DNA from 2 places in the Bradyrhizobium sp. MI1.10 genome. Region 2 is predicted to be linked to the other one. Evidence: riboswitches for the same ligand, from Rfam matches in the RefSeq annotation. Region 2 holds a riboswitch; the other holds the start of a gene.
What was found. A riboswitch is a leader RNA that binds a small molecule or an ion and turns the genes downstream of it on or off. The one in region 2 is predicted to bind cobalamin.
Positions count from the first base shown of each region.

Region 1 (9,184 bases), on a different contig from region 2:
GGCAGCCGCGCCTTTCAGACTTGAGCACGGCAATTGCCATGCCAGCGAACCTCAGGTGGAATTGAAACAAGCCATGTTCGGTTCTGAGGCTCGTCCTTACAAACGAGCCGGGCTTCGTGGTGACGGCGCGCCAGAGCGGCCTGGATATAAGTCGGAGAGGCCTCAGTCGGCTGGGCTCGGCGAAATCGTGAACGATGCGCACCGCCGGGCGCCTCTCAGTGTCTCGCCCAGCTGCGTAGGTCTTGTTACCGCCGTTCCCGCGTGCGGCCGGCAAGCTAGCAAGCGAACCTCACCACAATAGTATCTACGATCACCTCTAGCCGGGCCTGGCGCTTGTGGCATCTGTGACACTGAATGTAGTGATCACACCAAGACATCAGACTTTGTTTGTTCGTCCGGACCCGTTCTACAACTAAATCAACAACTTGCATCTCGGACGCAACTGGCATCGCAGTTGCTAATTGTCCAATGACACCGTGAGCGCTGAGCCCGGCCAGCGGAGTAAGACGGATACATCAATTTTGCGGGAGGGTATTGGCCACCCAATCGCTTGATGGAGCACCGATGCGGCCACCGGACAGCTTACTGCTTGCGGCACACTTGTTGTTGTCAGATGGACCATCACGCCGAACGTTGAGGCGCTAGGCTGATCAACCAACAGAAAGGCCGCGATCTAAGCTCAAAGCGAACTCGCGAATCACGTAAGCCCCTCAAGCCCGTGCGTGAACGCCGGCGGCGAGCTCCTCAAAGTCGTACATTTTGATGCAGCCTCGCTTCAGACGATCCGCTGCATGCTGCGCCGGACCGTCGAGGAACGCGTGGCATCGCTTTCGACTGTTTCCTTGTTTAACAATCAGAACTAATGAGGCGGAGTATGAACAAGTCGATCCCGGAGCTTCGGCTTGTCGCTGAAGCATCTATTTTAGCTATTGGGCTGCTGATGTCGTCAGGAGCTAACGCCGACGATGATCTGATGAGAAACGCCAAGCAAATCTTCCATCCAATCCCCTCGGTCATTCCTGCGGTAAAAAACAATCCGGTGACGCATGGAAAGGTCGAGCTTGGCAAGATGCTGTTCTTCGATCCGCGGCTATCGGCGAGCGGGGTCATTAGCTGCAATACGTGCCACAATCTCGGCACCGGCGGAGTCGATGCCGGTCCGACCTCCGTTGGTCACGGCTGGAAGGTCGGCCTACGTCGGGCCCCAACCGTCTACAACGCAGTGTTCAATGCGGCGCAATTCTGGGACGGACGCGCCGCGGACCTCAAGGCGCAAGCCACCGGCCCTGTGCAGGCGAGTGCCGAAATGAATGCGACTCCAGATCATGTGCTCGGTCTCTTGAACTCAATGCCCGGCTATGTCGTCTTGTTCAACAACGCTTTTCCGAACGAAGCGAGACCGGTCACCTTTGAAAATTTTGCGAAGGCGATCGAGGCTTTTGAAGCGACTCTCATTACACCTGCGGCTCCATTCGATCAGTATCTGGAGGGCAATACACATGCTCTCGATGATCAGCAGAAGTCAGGGTTGGCACTGTTTATGGCGAAGGGATGTTCCTCTTGCCACAATGGTATCAATCTCGGTGGACAGGCCTACTTCCCGTTCGGCGTGATGAAAAAGCCGGACGCAAGCGTGCTTCCGGACGCCGACAAGGGCCGGTTTGCGGTCACCAGGGCGGTCGGCGACGAATATGTCTTCCGCGCGGCGCCATTGCGAAACGTCGCGTTGCGAGCCCCTTACTTTCATTCGGGACACGTTTGGAGCCTGAAGCAAGCTGTTGCCCTGATGAGTGAAATCCAGCTCGGCACCAAGCTTAGCGATAGAGAGGAAAACGACATTGTCTCATTTCTGAATTCGCTGACCGGTCGGCTGCCTAAGATCGAATATCCGATACTGCCGACGCGCACCAACACGACACCAAAGCCTTCAATAGACAGATAGCCTTAGCAGCACCGGCCTCATTCCCTGCCGAACAGCAACAGATGCGCTCCAAGAACCCGGGGTCGCGCAATGACGCCAAAATGAATGATTCCCTGCTGTCACTGATAAGCAGGCACATAAAAAACCGCCCGGCCTCAACGCGAGGCCGGGCGAAAGTCACGCGGGAGCGACGCTGCTTTCCGCATCGTTCCAGCTTTCGTCGGTAGGGAGGACTACCGGCGATCGACTTACGACGAGGGCATTCGCCGTCAAACAAGGAGAAGCGGATATCGATCTGCACTACTTAGCGAGCCGCTTGCCTTCCGCTCCTGTCGTAAACTTCAGGACTTGCTCACCACTTGCCAGCTGTCCGGTTGGCACGGGCAGCGCCTTGATGGAGCTGGGATGCATCGCGCAGGCGGTTTGACTGCCGAGCCTTGAAACTCAACCGTCAGTTTGCCGTCACGCGACCAGTATTTGGCAGCGCCGAATACCAGCAAATCTTCCCGAAGACCGCGAAGGCGCCAATTACGTATGAAATTCCGCAAGCGCGGTAAAATAGATTGTTGTGATGGGACGCATCCACGCGATGGATAAATGAAGCGATACGACCGTGGTTCGCGTCGGGCGTAAGTGACTTGGAATATGTCACCTAATCGGTATGGCCGGCATGCTGTCGTCCGCCGGATTCGAGCTTATCGCCGCTGTATGCGATCAGCTCCGCCGGGGCAAACCGGCATTCGCAGGCGCTGGACACTTTGGAAGCTCGCAAGGATATCGCGAGCTCCCAAAGCGCGTTCATCTTATTCACAGATACGTTGGCGACACGCTCCGTACGATCATGCCTCGGCCCGCAACTCGCGTGCGGCGGCCACCATATTGACGAGCGCGGGACGCACCTCCTCCCATCTTCGAGTTTTCAGTCCGCAGTCGGGATTGATCCAGAGCTGCCGATCGGAAACCCGCTGCCGCGCCAACACAATCAGCTGCTTGATCTCGGCTGCTGCGGGAATGCGCGGTGAATGAATGTCATAGACGCCAGGCCCGATTTCATTAGGATATTTGTAGCTCTTGAAAGCGTCGAGCAATTCCATTTTGGAGCGCGACGCCTCGATTGAAATGACGTCGGCATCCATTGCTGCGATCGCGTCGATGATTTCGTTGAACTCGGAATAGCACATGTGCGTATGGATCTGAGTTCCGTCAGCGACAGCGGAGGAGCAAACACGGAAACTGTCCACTGCCCAATCGAGATAGTCCTTCCACTGCGATTTTCGCAGCGGCAGTCCCTCCCGCAACGCAGCCTCGTCGATCTGGATCATGGTCGCTCCAGCTGCCTCAAGGTCGATGACCTCGTCTCGGATCGCGAGAGCGATCTGTCGGCATGTCTCGCTCCGCGGGATGTCGTCACGGACAAACGACCAGTTCAGGATCGTCACCGGTCCGGTCAGCATAGCCTTGACGGGTTTTTTGGTCAGAGACTGCGCATGTCGCCACCATTTAACGGTCATGGGCTTCGGGCGGGAGACATCTCCAAACAGGATAGGAGGACGAACGCACCGCGAGCCATAAGACTGAACCCAGCCGTGCTTGGTGAATGCGAAACCCAACAGCTGCTCGCCAAAGTATTGAACCATGTCATTGCGCTCGAACTCACCGTGTACGAGCACGTCCAGGCCGATATCTTCCTGCCAATGCACGGTATGGGCTGTCTCCGCTTTCAGAAGCTGCTCGTACTGCGTGTCATTCATCGCTCCCCGCGCATGAGCTGCACGCGCATTGCGGACGTCCGCCGTCTGCGGGAAGGATCCGATGGTTGTGGTTGGAAACATCGGCAATGCGAAGGCGACGCGCTGGACGTTGGCGCGCTGGGTGAACGCACTGCGACGGCGACGCATGCTATCGTCGATCTCGGCCATTCGTCCGGCGACGTTCGCACTGTGGATCTTCGGCGATGTTTCGCGGGTGACGGATGCATCCTCTGAGAGCGTGAGTTCATCGGCCACGTCGGCAGCATAGCCAGCCAGCGCTTTGCCCAATATCGAAAGTTCCTTGATCTTCTGCACTGAGAACGCCAACCACGTCTTCAGATTGGGATCGAGATCGATCTCTAGCTCAATGTCGGTCGGAACATGAAGCAGCGAGCAGGAGGGGGCAATCTGAACACGGTCCCTGCCCAGTTTTTTGACTATAGGAGCAAGTTGGTCGAGTAGCGCCGGCAGATTAGAGCGCCACACGTTGCGACCATCAACGACACCGAGCGAGACCACGAGATCTCTACGGGCTCTGGCGACAATCGCGTCCAACTGGTCAGGTGCACGAACCAGGTCGACATGAAGCCCGGCAACGGGCAAGGCCAAGACTGTTTCAAGATTGTCGCCGACAGCCCCGAAGTATGTGGCCAGCATGATTTTAAGGGCCGGCACGGCCTTAGCGAAATGAGCATAGGCCCGGCGGACAGCCGCCCGAGATGCTTCGTCGACGTCCATCACTAGGCATGGCTCGTCGAGCTGAACCCATTCAGCGCCGCGCGAGGCTAGTTCGCGGAGAACATCGACATAGACGGGGAGGAGGCGATCAAGCAGCGACAGCGGATTGAATGCGGGATTCACGCTTTTGCCGAGCTTCAGGAAAGTGACTGGGCCCACTAGGACGGGCCGCGTCTGATAGCCGAGGCTTCTTGCCTCCTCATATTCCTCGATCGGCTTCCGAGAGGCATACGTAAAGATCTGATCCTGGTGAAATTCCGGCACCATGTAGTGGTAGTTCGTATCGAACCACTTCGTCATCTCCTGTGCGGCTACGCCGGGCCCATACTGAGCGTGACCACCGTCTTGAGCGCCACGCGCCATGGTGAAGTAGGTTTTGAGCGACACAGGACCTTCGTTCCAGCCGTAAACGTCGGGAATGGCGCCGACCATTAGGCTGGTATCGAGCACATGGTCGTAGAGCGAGAAGTCATTCGAAGGAATGACGGTCGCACCGCGGGATTTCTGCCGTGCCCAATTAGCGGCACGAAGTCCACTCCCCGCCTCGAGGAGCTCGGCTTCGCTGGATTTTCCCGCCCAGTAGCTCTCGAGCGCGAATTTGAGTTCGCGTCGTGGGCCGATGCGTGACGTCCCCAGTGTGGCAACGGGAAGCGAAAGGATTGACATAGCTTAGACCCCATGTTGGGGCAAAGGCCATGGCGGACGCAGACAGCGAACATCGCGTGAGCGACAACTGCTTGGCGCACACCGGGACGCCCCGCCCGTGGACGATATGTTGTCGAGGCAGGTCTCCTGGCTCACGGGTCGTCGCTGCTGTCCGGCCTTCCCGAAGCCGCATGGCTTCAGTGACTTCGTTGGACAGCGGCTCGCCGCTTACAGTTGCGGGGGCAGCGCCGGCATTGCACCGGCTTCCCTCTTAGCTCCGGATCAAACGAAATCCGGAGACCGCGACGGCTTGAATTATGCGCACGAGGATCGATGCGTCAACCTACCGATTCTCGCTGCGATATTGCCCAAGCGATTACGAGCGCACTAGGCGGGTACGACGGTCTTGCTTGCGGCCTGGTGAACACGCCCGGATCTGTGGAGGCTCCGCTTGTGAAATGCATTCGCTCCTTGCTCGCGTAACGGTTGAGCTCCACCACCGGAACGAACCCGGGCCGCTTTCGGTATCTGTGTGATCGCGAGGAGGCGACCTTTTCCGTCAGCAGCTTTTCGAACCTGCGCGTCAGGAAGGTGCGATCATCCTCGGCCGGCATCCGTTTGGTCACAGCCCACGAGGCTCCCTAGAAATTTCGAAAGCCGGATTGCTCCAGGACCGCACGGATGATCAGGTCGGCTCCTTGGTGTTCGGCGGGCCCGCGACCAGGCACGAGGTCGTCCGCCTCCGTGAGGTTGGCCAAGATGATCTTCTCGGTGCACTAGGTGTTCACGTGCTGAGCGACTTTTGCGCCGGCTTCGATGCGTCCGTGGCCGCTCGACGCCGGTCTGCCTCGCCTCGACTCGCGGCCAGCGACGATAGGCCTTAACGCGGCCACTGAGCATCGAGGGCCTTGTCCTTGTTCGTGACAATTTCGACGGTGTCCTCCGACAGAGCCCTTTGAGGGGTTCCTCGGAGTCGCTCAGCGTCTTAAGCTCATAACGATGTTAATCGACCTCGATGCGCCCCATGCGGTCGTGGTCTCCTCAAGGTCCCACATCTACAACTTCGTTCGCGAAATCGAGCGATGAGGCCTTTTGGTCGCGGGCTGCCTATCCTGTCTTGGACGGGACACAGGTGTCAGGGACCGGACAGACCACCGCGCATTGCGGCGTGTCGCAATGGCCCTCGCACTCCGTACATTTTTTGGCATCGATAACGTAAATGTCGCGCTTCAGACTGATCGCCGCGTTGGGACACTCGAACTCACATGCGCCACAAACGGTGCATTGCGAAGCGACGATCTTGTAAGCCATGCCTTCCGACTCCTTAGGCGAGCGATGCCATGGGCGATCCCTTTCAAATGCCGTGCCAAACGCAGACGCGCTCAATGTTGGGCAATTTGCCCAATTCGGCTGTCCCGGGTCTGAGACCATGTTGCATCTGCGACAGCAACAGGTCGCTTCAATTTCAGGCTACGAGCCCTCGGGCCCTCTTGCGAGAGTCAGTCGCGACTTGACGCTGGAAGCATCCGTCGGTTTGTTTGGCACGTCAGCGCGGGGGCAAGCGAGGCTGACGCTTCCTCAACCGGCGGCGACAAAAAACCGCCAACGGACGCAGGTCTACGTTGGATCTCGGCAAACCTCCGGTCACACACCCCGACTGGAGGTTTGTGCAAGCCTCGCTCATGGCTGCAACGCTAGCTGCGCGGAGGACTCGCTGGAGGCTTGCCAAAACGGGCTTGTGGTATAACAAGCTTCGGAGGGAAATGAAGTGGCGGCGGGACGAGCGACACTGGCCCTGCAGACCGAATTGCACTCAGCCTCATGCCTGGTGCCGAGTAGGCATGGCGGTGCTCGTGAGCGTCGCTTGGCCGCACTCAGCCACTCGCAACTATTTTAGGCGAGCTGGAGCAGGGTTGAAAGATGACTGTGCAAATTGCTTCAGTGGCATGGCTTTTCCGAACAGATGGCCCTGCGCAAGGTCGAAGCCGAGTTCGGCCACAGCGATTAGGTCAGCCTGGCTCTGCACACCTTCGGCGACGGTGCGCACATTGTACTCTTTGGCTAGATCGACGATATGGCGGCACACCGTTCGCTTGAGGGGCCCATTCGCGCAGCCGCCGACGAACTGACGATCCACTTTCAATTTCATGAACGGGAATTTTGTCATCCCCATCAGCTGCGGCCAATTGGCACCGACATTGTCGATTGCAAGGCCAATGTTGTGAAAGCGAACCTCACGCGCAACCTCGACCAGGAGATCTAGGTTCTGGATCGCTTCCACGCTCTCGATTTCAATCGTCAAACCGCCGAAAGCGGCGTGCGACGGCATGCGCCGACAGAGATCGCGTACCGCCTGCGGGTCAATCAGGAATGCTGCCGGGAGATTGATGGAGAGATCGATCGAAGTTTGCTGCTCCAGAAGATACTGCCAATCCTTGATCGCGCGGTCGATCACGAACTGCGACAAGTTCCTAAAATGCGGATCGTGAGGTTCCGGGATGAAATAGGCCGGTGGAACAACGCCCCAGGTCGGGTGCCGCATTCGCACATGCGCCTCGGCGCCGCGGCGGCTAAGGGTACACGCGTCAAACTTCGGCTCATACCAGAGCTCAAGCCAGCCAGCGTGTAAGGCTTCTCCGACATGGACCGCGGGACGGGGCGCCGGCTCTCTTGGCAAGAGCATGCCGATCCGATCGCGCAACGTCTCGGCTGCAAACGGCGCCCTGAGCGGCGGCAGCATAGCAAGTCCATATTCACTGCCGACCTGCTGCACTGCCGCCATGATGATCGACTCGCGCGCTCCGAACGCCAGCACTCGGCCTGCGAATTCTTCGCGTACCAGTATCTCGAGCAATCGTCCAGGCTCGATGCGGTCCGAGCCAATGCCGAGCAGGATCAGATCAGGGAACTCCGTGCGGAGTACATGCGGCAACTCGTCAGCAGTCCTGCATTCGCTGATAACAAATCCCATATCCTCCAGCACATCCCGTAGAAAGGCGCGCAGATGCCGCTTGCCGACGGCCAGGCATGCCCGCGGCCGCACCTTACGTTGCCCGAAGATTACAGGTTTCCCTCCGACCAGTTCGGCCTGCCCATGTTCCATCGCAACCACTCCCGTTCCGTGACGGTGCCTTAAACGAGGAGCGAAGGTCCAAACAAGCTGTGCTTCCCAATATCTTTCGATTGTTCGAGATAAGCTTAAGATAGTGCATTAGTGTGCAAAATCTTTCGCGATCTTGCTCAGACGATTTTATCGGGCGCACGCGTATGATACCTGTCGCGCTTCGCGCAACTTTGTACGATGTCGTACGCGAGGTGGGAATCTCTCCTTCGGACGGACCGAGCTGACGCTCTATGGCGCTGCGATCATCGTGGCGCACGATTTATTGAATAGAGTAGTTCGTGAGCGACGATCGGCAATCACTCTTACGAACGTTTGATCGACATGACCGGCGTGTGCCGTTTGGTGATTGTTTTCCAATCGAAGGCAGCCCATCATGAGTTCGCAGCTGCTCAAACCGCAGTCGATTCTGAGAACGGCAATGGCTTGCAATTACCTCAGCTCTGTTGCCTATAGTGAGTGTGGACGTGCTGCTTCCTACCGAGCCAGATAGTTGCTCTCAATTGCGTTTTCTGTATCCTCCTGAGCATGAATTTCCTCCAGAGGGCTCGGTCAGGTGTTCGTGTTGGCGCTGAAGGGCGAGGCACGTCCAGCGCGGGCACGGCTTTGCGCAAGAGCGTGCCAGGAGATGAGAACGCGGTCGCAAAAGCGGTCGAAGAGCTACTTTCCGAGTTAGGTGGCCTCGGACCGGAGTTCAGCCTTCGAGGCGCGAAGCAGGCGGCGTTGCGCCTGATTCAGGATCCCGGGCAGGGCTTCATTTTTGTCGTCGAGGAACAAGGCACCGGGCAGATTGTAGGGGTAGCTAGCATCTCGGCCGTACAGGCCGTGAGAGCAGCCGGAGCGTACGGCGTGCTTCAGGAGCTATGGATTTCTCGTGACTTCCGCAGCTCTGACTGCGGTCGGCATCTGCTCGAGGCGGTAGATTCGGAGGCGAAGCGACGCGGCTGGCAGATGATTGAGGTTGCGTTGCCTCCGGATGGCTATCCGGCCCTAGAACGGGTACGCCAC
Region 1 covers NZ_JBVVPN010000019.1:40,477-49,660, reverse strand. Annotated here, with positions in the region: partial or broken gene AC0L3K_RS20695 (hypothetical protein) at 335-472, shown strand; gene AC0L3K_RS20690 (cytochrome-c peroxidase) at 875-1,942, shown strand; gene metE (5-methyltetrahydropteroyltriglutamate--homocysteine S-methyltransferase) at 2,761-5,076, opposite strand; cobalamin riboswitch at 5,176-5,375, opposite strand; gene AC0L3K_RS20680 (4Fe-4S binding protein) at 6,163-6,366, opposite strand; gene AC0L3K_RS20675 (EAL domain-containing response regulator) at 6,944-8,158, opposite strand; gene AC0L3K_RS20670 (GNAT family N-acetyltransferase) at 8,783-9,184, shown strand, end outside.
Region 1: linked by a shared signal. The riboswitch ahead of metE (5-methyltetrahydropteroyltriglutamate--homocysteine S-methyltransferase) and the one ahead of AC0L3K_RS07505 (energy-coupling factor ABC transporter permease) in region 2 are both predicted to bind cobalamin.

Region 2 (9,184 bases):
GGGCGCACCGATCCTGTGCGACGCGCGCATGGTCTCCGAAGGAATTACGCGCGCGCGGCTTCCCGCGGCCAACGCCGTCATCTGCACGCTGGGCGACGAGACCGTTCCCGCGCTCGCGCAGTCCATGCGCAACACTCGTTCGGCTGCTGCCCTGGAGCTATGGCGCCCACATCTCGACGGCGCGATCGTAGCGATCGGCAACGCGCCGACCGCGCTGTTTCACCTCCTCAACATGCTGGAGGACCGGGACTGCCCGCGGCCTGCGGCGATCATCGGCTGTCCCGTCGGCTTTGTCGGCGCGGCCGAATCCAAGGCTGCGCTGATGGCCGATCCGAAGGTCGCCGCGTTGACGGTCGAGGGCCGCCTCGGCGGTTCCGCGATCACGGTCGCCGCCGTGAACGCGCTGGCGAGCCGGAGCGAATAGCGATGGGACGCATCACCTGCTGCGGTCTCGGCCCCGGCGATCCCGATATGATGAGCGTGCGCGCCGATCGCACGGTGCGCGGCGCCAGGCATGTCGCCTATTTTCGCAAGAAGGGTCGGCCCGGCCAGGCGCGCCGCATCGTCGAGGGCATGTTGGCTACCGACGTCACCGAATATCCCATGGAATATCCTGTTACGACCGAAATCGCCTTCGACACGCCTGAATATGTCCAGCTGCTTGCCGGCTTCTACGACGAATGGTCGGAACGTCTGGCGCGGCTGGCGCGCGCAGTCGACGTGGTCGTGCTCTGCGAGGGCGATCCCTACTTTTACGGCTCTTTCATGCATCTGCACACCCGCCTGCAGGGCCGCGTCGAGATCGAGGTGATCGCCGGCATTCCCGGCATGGTCGGCTGCTGGAATGGCGTGGGACAGCCGATCGCGCTCGGTGATGACGTGACGACGGTGCTCATGGGCACGCTCGCCGAAGCAGAGCTCGAACGCCGCATGCGCGATTCCGATGCGCTCGTGATCATGAAGACCGGGCGCAATCTCGCAAAGGTGCGCCGCGCGCTCGCGTCCGCCGGACGGCTGGACGACGCCTGGCTGGTCGAACGCGGCACCATGCCGGGCGAGCGCGTGGTGCGGCTCGCCGAGATCGACGCCGCCGACTGCCCCTATTTCGCGATCGTGCTCGTGCACGGCAAGGGCCGGCATCCGGACGCCGCCGAATGACGGGCATGCTGACCATCGCGGGGCTCGGACCGGGCAGCGACGCGCTGGTGACGCCCGAAGTCTCTGCCGCGCTTGCCGCCGCGACCGACATTCTGGGCTACGCGCCCTATGTCGCGCGCGTGCCGCCGCGACCGGGACTCAAGCTGCATCCCTCCGACAATCGCGAAGAATTACAGCGCGCGAGCGAGGCCTTGCGGCTGGCGGCCGAAGGCGGGCAAGTCGTCATCGTGTCCTCCGGCGACCCCGGCGTCTTCGCGATGGCCTCCGCCGTGTTCGAGGCGCTCGAACAGGCGCCGCAATGGCAGGAGCTGCCGATCCGCGTGCTGCCCGGCATCACTGCGATGCTTGCGGCTGCCGCGCGCGCCGGCGCGCCGCTCGGCCATGATTTCTGTGCGATCAATCTCTCCGACAACCTCAAGCCGTGGGCGGTGATCGAGAAGCGCCTGCGGCTCGCCGCGGAAGCCGACTTTGCCATTGCCATGTATAATCCGCGCTCGGCGAGCCGGCCGGAGGGGTTTGGCCGCGCGCTCGCGGTGCTGAACGAGGCCGGCTGCGGCGACCGCCTCGTGATCTTCGCGCGCGCGATCAGCGCCGCCGATGAAAAGATCGAGACCGTCAGGGTGAACGAAGCCCGGCCGGAGATGGCCGACATGCGCACGCTGGTGATCGTCGGCAACTCGCAGACACGCCGCGTCGGCCGTTGGGTCTATGCGCCGAGGCAGGTCCGATGACCCAGCCACTGCATGATCGCGGCCACGCTCTCGACCCGCAATCGTTCCGGCAGCTTCGGTCGCGAGATCATGGTCACGGGCACGCCGAGCACCCGCGCAGCGTCGATCTTGGCGCGCGCGCCGTCGCCGCCCGAATTGCGGGCGACGATCCGGGTGATGCCTCGCGCGCGCAGCATCTCCAGCTCGCCCTCGAGCGTGAACGGCCCACGCGACACGATGACATCCGCGGCGAAGGGCAGGTGCGCTTCGGGCGGATCGACGAATCTCAGCGTGTAGGCGTGCTGCGGCTTGGACGCGAACGGGGCGATGTGCTGGCGGCCGATGGCGAGGAACACATTTGCCGGCGCCTCGGGCAGTGCGGCGACCGCGGCGTCGACATCAGGTATGTCGATCCAGTCGTCGCCGGGCGCTTTGGTCCAGGGCGCGCGCTCCAGAGCGATCAGCGGCGTGCCGGTTTCCGCGCATGCCGCGACCGCATTGCGGCTCATCTCGGCAGCAAAGGGATGCGTCGCGTCGATCACATGCGTGATGTGCTCGCTGCGGATGTAATCGACAAGACCGCTCACGCCGCCAAAACCGCCAATACGCGTCGGCAACGGCTGAGCGGCGGGTGCGCGGGTGCGGCCGCCATAGGAATACACGGCAGCGATGCCGGCGCGCGCGATCTCCGCCGCGAGCAGGCTCGCGTCGGCCGTTCCGCCCAGAATGAGGGCGCGTGTCATGGCTGATCCCTGGCTGACCATCATCGGCATCGGCGAAGATGGCCTTGCCGGGCTGTCCGAGGCAAGCCGAAAGGCGCTCGATGATGCCGAAACTGTCTTTGGCGGTGAACGGCATCTTGCAATGGCCGGTGTAACCGGGTGCGGCCGTCCATGGCCGGTGCCATTCGATGCAGATGTCGTGCTGAGCTGCCGCGGCCGTCCGACTGCGGTGCTCGCCTCCGGCGATCCGTTCTGGTTTGGCGCCGGCGCGAGCCTTGCCGAGAAGCTCCATGGCGACGAATGGATCGCGCATCCGGCTCCCTCGACATTCTCGCTCGCCGCCGCGCGACTAGGCTGGCGCCTTGAAGCGATTGCCTGTCTTGGTCTCCATGCCGCGCCATTCGAGCGCCTCGTGCCACATCTGGCGCACGGTGCACGCATCATTTGCCTCGTGCGCGACGCGAAGGCGGCCGGCGATCTCGCGAAATGGCTGACGGCGCGCGGATGGGGTGCCTCGGCATTCTGGACGCTCACCGCGCTTGGCGGGCCGCGCGAAAGTATCAACGCGCATCGCGCCGATGGCTTCGCAGGCGATCTTGCCGGAGGTCTGGTCACGGTGGCGGTGGAGGCGAAAGGTGCGCAGGGCCTGCCCCGCAGCTCGGGACTATCGGACGAACTCTTCGTCCATGACGGTCAGATCACCAAGCGTCCGGTCCGTGCGCTCGCGCTCTCGGCGCTGGCGCCGCGTCCCGGTGAACGGCTGTGGGACATTGGCGCGGGCTCGGGTTCGATCTCGGTCGAGTGGGCGCTGAGCGGCGGGACGGCGAACGCCGTCGAGGCGCACGAGGATCGCGCCGCGAACATTCGCAACAACGCAGCGGCGTTCGGGTTGGCGCATCGGATCACAGTCATCGCGGGAAAGGCGCCTGAAGCCCTTGCTGCGCTGGACGGGCCTGACGCCGTGTTTATCGGCGGCGGGCTCGACATCGCGATGTTCGAAGCCGTCTGGTCGCGGCTCGCATCCGGAACGCGATTGGTTGCCCATGCAGTGACGCTGGAGACGGAAGCGCTGCTGGGTGAGCTGCACCAGCGCCACGGCGGCGACTTGATCCGGGTCGAGCTTGCGCATGCCACTCCGCTCGGCCGCTACCGGTCCTGGGAGGCGGTGCGGCCCGTGGTGCAATGGAGTGCGGTCCGATGAAGGTCGCCGGGCTCGGATTCAAAAAGGATGTCACGCTGGCCTCGCTGCATGAGGCGCTTCTGGCGGCCGGCGGTCCCGAAGGCCTCGCAGCATTGGCAACGGTTAGCGACAGGGCCGACGCGGAGGTGTTGAAGCAGCTCGCGCGCGAATGCGGCGTGCCGATCAAGGCGGTCGCCGCCGAAATGCTGGCCGGCATCGACACGCCGACCCAATCAAAACTCGTTGCCGAAAAATTCGGGACGGGATCGGTCGCCGAAGCGGCGGCTCTCGCGGTGGCTGGACCTCGCGCGCGATTGATTGCGACGCGGGTGGTCTCGCAGGATCGCACCGCGACCGCGGCGATCGCGGAGGGAGACGGCGCATGACGGTGCATTTCATCGGGGCGGGGCCGGGCGCCCCTGACTTGCTGACATTGCGCGGCCGCGACCTGATCGCCGTCTGTCCGGTTTGCCTCTATGCCGGCTCGCTGGTGCCCGAAGGCGTGCTGGCGCATTGCCCGCCCGGTGCGCGGATCGTCAACACCGCGCCGCTGTCGCTCGAGGAGATCGTCGCGGAGATCGCCGCCGCACATGCTGATGGCAAGGACGTTGCGCGGCTGCATTCCGGTGATCTCTCGATCTGGTCGGCGATGGGTGAGCAGCTTCGCCGCCTGCGCACGCTCGACATTCCCTACACGGTGACGCCTGGTGTTCCCTCCTTCTCGGCCGCCGCGGCTGCGCTGGAGGCCGAGCTGACGCTGCCCGGCCTTGCCCAGACGGTGATTTTGACGCGCACGCCGGGCCGCGCCAGCGCGATGCCGGAAGGCGAGAACCTCGCCGCCTTCGCCGCCACCGGCGCGGTGCTCGCCATCCATCTGTCGATCCATCTGCTCGACAAGGTCGTCGCCGAGCTGGCGCCGCATTACGGCGCGGATTGCCCGGTCGCGATTGTCTGGCGTGCGAGCTGGCCCGACCAGCGCATCGTCCGCGCCACGCTCGCAACACTCGACGCTGCTGTCGGCAGCGAGATGGAGCGCACCGCATTGATCCTGGTGGGCAAGACGCTGGGCTCGGCGGATTTCTCCGAGAGCCGTCTCTATGCCGCCGATTACGACCGCCGCTACCGGCCGGTCGGCGCCGAGCCGCGCTTTCCGGAGGTGTCGTGATGGCAGCAGGGCTCGTCATCTCCGCCCCGGCCTCCGGCGTCGGCAAGACGACGCTGACGCTGGCGCTCGCCCGCGCCTGGCGCAACAGCGGATTGCGGGTGCAGTGCTTCAAGAGCGGCCCCGATTACATCGATCCCGCGTTTCATGCAGCCGCTACGGGACGCGCCTCGGTCAACGTCGACAGCTGGGCGATGGATCGCGGGACAATCTCGCATCTCGTCAGCCGCGGCATTGACGCCGATGTCGTGCTGGCCGAAGGCTCGATGGGTCTGTTCGACGGCGTCGCCGCGCGCGGCGTCTGCGGCACCGGAGCGACCGCCGACATTGCAGAGATGCTGGACTGGCCGGTGCTGCTGGTGATCGATCCCTCGGGACAGGCACAGACGGCGGCGGCGATCGCCGCAGGCCTTCGCGATTACCGCGCGGGTGTTCGCCTCGCAGGCGTCGTGCTCAATCGCGTTGCGAGTCCACGCCACGAAGCCCTCGTGCGCCGTGCGCTGCTGGATGTCGGCATCGCCGTGTTCGGTGCGCTGCCGCGACACGCCGAGATCAGCCTGCCGAAGCGGCATCTCGGGCTGGTGCAGGCCGAGGAGCAGGCGGAAATCGGCAAGCTGATCGACGAGGCCGCGCGCTTTGTCGCCGAGCATGTCGATCTCGACGCAGTGCTGCGTTCGGCCGCCACCTGGTCCCCGCAACCTGCCGCGAGCGGCGTCAACGTGACGCCGCCCGGCCAGCGCATTGCGCTCGCCCGTGACGCCGCGTTCTCCTTCGTCTATCCGCATATGCTGGAAGCGTGGCGAGCGGCGGGCGCGGAGATCTCGACATTCTCGCCGCTGGCTGACGAAGGCCCCGATCCGGGCGCCGACGTGTGTTGGCTGCCGGGCGGCTATCCCGAGCTGCAGGCCGGCAAGATCGCGGCCAATGGGCGCTTCCGCAGCGGATTGCGCGCCTTCGCCGAGACACGCCCGGTGCACGGCGAATGCGGAGGCTATATGGTGCTGGGCAGCGCTTTGACCGACGCCGAGGGCATCCGCCACGAGATGACGGGCCTGCTCGGCCTGGAGACAAGCTTTGCCAAACGCCGCATGCATCTGGGCTATCGTCTGGCCGAGCTCGCCGCGCCGATGCCAGGTCATCAGGCCGGTGCGCGCCTGCGCGGCCATGAATTCCATTATTCGACCATCCTCGCGCAGCCCGACACGCCGCTCGCGGTCGTGCACGACGCGACAGGCGCGGTCATCGCCGAGACCGGCTCGCGGCGGGGACAAGCCACCGGCACGTTCTTCCATCTGATCGCGGAGGACCGGTGAGCGGTTTTGTGTCCTTCGTCTCCGCCGGCCCCGGCGATCCCGAGCTGCTCACGCTCAAGGGTGCCGCGCGGCTGCGCGAGGCCGACGTCGTGCTCTATGATGATCTTGCTTCGGGCGAGATCCTCGATCTGGCCCGGCCCGGCGCCAATCTCGTCGCGGTGGGAAAGCGGGCGGGACGGGCCTCGACCAAGCAGCACCATGTCAACCGCTTGCTGGTCGACTATGCCGCATCAGGCGCGCGCGTGGTGCGATTGAAGTCGGGCGATGCCGGCATCTTTGGCCGGCTCGAGGAGGAGCTCGAGACGCTGCGCGAAGCCGGCATCGGCTACGAGATCATTCCCGGCGTCACCTCGGCCTGTGTCGCCGCCGCGCAAGCCGGCATTCCGCTGACCCGGCGTCACACCTCCCGCCGCGTGCAGTTCGTGACCGGGGCGGACGTCACCGGCGAGCTGCCGCCAGATCTCAATTGGGTGGCGCTGGCCGATCCGGAGGCGACGACCGTGGTCTATATGGGCCGGCGGACGTTCCCGGCGCTTGTCGTCAAATTGATCGAGCACGGCCTCTCCCCAACCACTCCGGCGGTGTTTGCCGAATCGCTCGGCCGTCCCGATGAGCGGTTGGTCCGCACCACCATTTCGGAACTTGCCGAGCAACTTGCGCGGGGCGGGGCGGCCTCGACGGCGGCCGTGATCCTGTTCGGCGCGCTGGCGGGGGATTATCCGTCATGACCGCCTCGTCCGCCCTTCGCCCCTTGACGCCCGGCCGGCGAAAGGGGCACACAGGAGAGGCATGGTGCTCGACGCGGCGCAAAGCGCCGGAGCATAATCGGGAATGGGGATGGGCGGACCCAGTTGCGGCGCTCAAAACCCCAGCCGCCCCCGCGACTGTAAGCGGTGAGGGACTTCGATCAGCCACTGGGCCGCAAGGCCCGGGAAGGCCGGAGACTCCCAGTGAACCGCGAGCCAGGAGACCGGCCGTGCACGTTTTGAGGCCAAGGCCGTCGGGTGTGACGGCAAGAAGGATCTGAGCCATGCATATCGAACCCGGACTAGTCTCGGACGCCAAGCTCGTGCTGAGTTACGCAACCGGCATCGCCGTCGGCGGTGTTGCCTTGAAGCTCGCGGTCGAGACCGTGCGCGAGCAGGGCATCACGTCGTTCGCGGCGCGGACGCTCGCCACCACGGGACTCGTGTTTATCTTCTTCGAGATCCTGCCGCACTTCCCCGTCGGCGTCTCCGAGGTGCACTTCATCCTCGGCTCGACCTTGTTCCTGCTGTTTGGCGCTGCGCCTGCGGCCTTCGGCCTCGCGTTCGGCCTGCTGTTCCAGGGCATCTTCTTCGAGCCGCCCGACCTGCCGCAATATGGCATGAACGTCACCACGCTGCTGGTGCCGCTGTTCGGGATCCAGGCGATCGCCACGCGGATCATTGCGCGCAACACGGCCTATGTCGATCTGAAGTATCGCCAGGCGCTGGCGCTTTCGACGACCTATCAGGCGGGCGTCATCGCCTGGGTGGCGTTCTGGGCGGTCTATGGCGCCGGTTTTGGCGCGACCAACCTCGTCAACATCGCGACCTTCGCGGCGTCCTATGCGCTGGTCATCGTGATCGAGCCGCTCGCCGATCTCGGCGTGCTGGCGCTGGCGAAGTCGTTGCGCGGCGTCACCGCGCCCGGCCTCGTCACCCCGCGTTTGCACAACGCGGCTTAAGTGACAAGCGAACGGGCGGCCGTCATGGCCGCCCTTCGCAGGCACGATGCTCACGCTCTCCCTGATAGGCATCGGTTGCGGCGATCCCGAGCAGCTCACGCGCGCCGCGATTACTGCCATCAACGCGGCTGATCTCGTCCTGATCCCGCGCAAGGGGACGGCCAAGTCCGATCTCGCCGATCTCAGGCGGACGATCTGCGCCGATGTGCTCGCCAGCGACACGACGCGCATTGCCGAGTTCGATCTGCCCGTCCGCGACGCCGCTGAAGCGGACTATCGCAAGGGCGTGGACGATTGGCACGATGCCGTGGCCGCTGCCTGGTCGCAGACGATCGCAGATCATCTCGAAGGCGAGGGCAATGTCGCGCTATTGATCTGGGGCGATCCCTCGCTTTATGATTCCTCGCTGCGCATCGCGCGGCGGCTCGATCCCTTGCCTGACATCAGGGTCGTTCCCGGCATCACCTCGATCCAGGCGCTGTGCGCGGCGCATGCGCTGCCGCTCAACGATATCGGCGAGCCATTTCTGGTCACGACCGGCCGTCGCTTGCGCGATGGCGGCTGGCCGCAAGGTGTCGATACAGTGGTGGTGATGCTCGACGGCGGCACGGCGTTCCAGTCGCTTGATCCGGAAGGCCTGCACATCTGGTGGGGCGCCTATCTCGGCATGGCCGATCAGATCGTCATGTCCGGCGCGCTGGCCGAGATCGGCCCGCGTATCGTCGCGGTGCGGCAAGAGGCGCGCGAACGGCACGGCTGGATCATGGACAGTTACATCCTCAAGCGCAGGCCGTGAGGCAAGCGAGGCAGCATGCTCCCCGAATGGATCACCCAACAATGCCCTGATATTTCGGCAGTCCATCGCGACGCGGCAGTGGCGCGACAGGCGCAACTGACGAAACCGACCGGCGCGCTCGGCCGGCTCGAGCAGCTCGCGATTGAGCTTGCGGGCCTGCAAGCAACCGAGCAACCGCGCGCGGCCCGGGTTCCGATCATCATCTTCGCCGGCGATCACGGCATCGTCGCGCAGGGCGTCTCGGCCTATCCGCAAGAAGTGACCATCGCGATGCTGGCGAATTTCGCCTCCGGCGGTGCCGCGATCTCGGTGCTGGCGCGTGAGCTGGGCTCCAGCCTGGAGGTCGTCGACGCCGGCACGCTGGCGCAGGAGGAGATGGCTGGAATCGTGACCGACAAGCCGCGCAGCGGCACGCGCGATTTCAGCGTCGAAGCT
Region 2 covers NZ_JBVVPN010000005.1:93,082-102,265, reverse strand. Annotated here, with positions in the region: gene AC0L3K_RS07550 (precorrin-8X methylmutase) at 1-424, shown strand, start outside; gene AC0L3K_RS07545 (precorrin-2 C(20)-methyltransferase) at 427-1,158, shown strand; gene cobJ (precorrin-3B C(17)-methyltransferase) at 1,155-1,889, shown strand; gene AC0L3K_RS07535 (cobalt-precorrin-6A reductase) at 1,865-2,611, opposite strand; gene cbiE (precorrin-6y C5,15-methyltransferase (decarboxylating) subunit CbiE) at 2,610-3,791, shown strand; gene AC0L3K_RS07525 (cobalamin biosynthesis protein) at 3,788-4,156, shown strand; gene cobM (precorrin-4 C(11)-methyltransferase) at 4,153-4,935, shown strand; gene AC0L3K_RS07515 (cobyrinate a,c-diamide synthase) at 4,935-6,245, shown strand; gene cobA (uroporphyrinogen-III C-methyltransferase) at 6,242-6,973, shown strand; cobalamin riboswitch at 7,019-7,238, shown strand; gene AC0L3K_RS07505 (energy-coupling factor ABC transporter permease) at 7,276-7,953, shown strand; gene cobF (precorrin-6A synthase (deacetylating)) at 8,000-8,749, shown strand; gene cobT (nicotinate-nucleotide--dimethylbenzimidazole phosphoribosyltransferase) at 8,765-9,184, shown strand, end outside.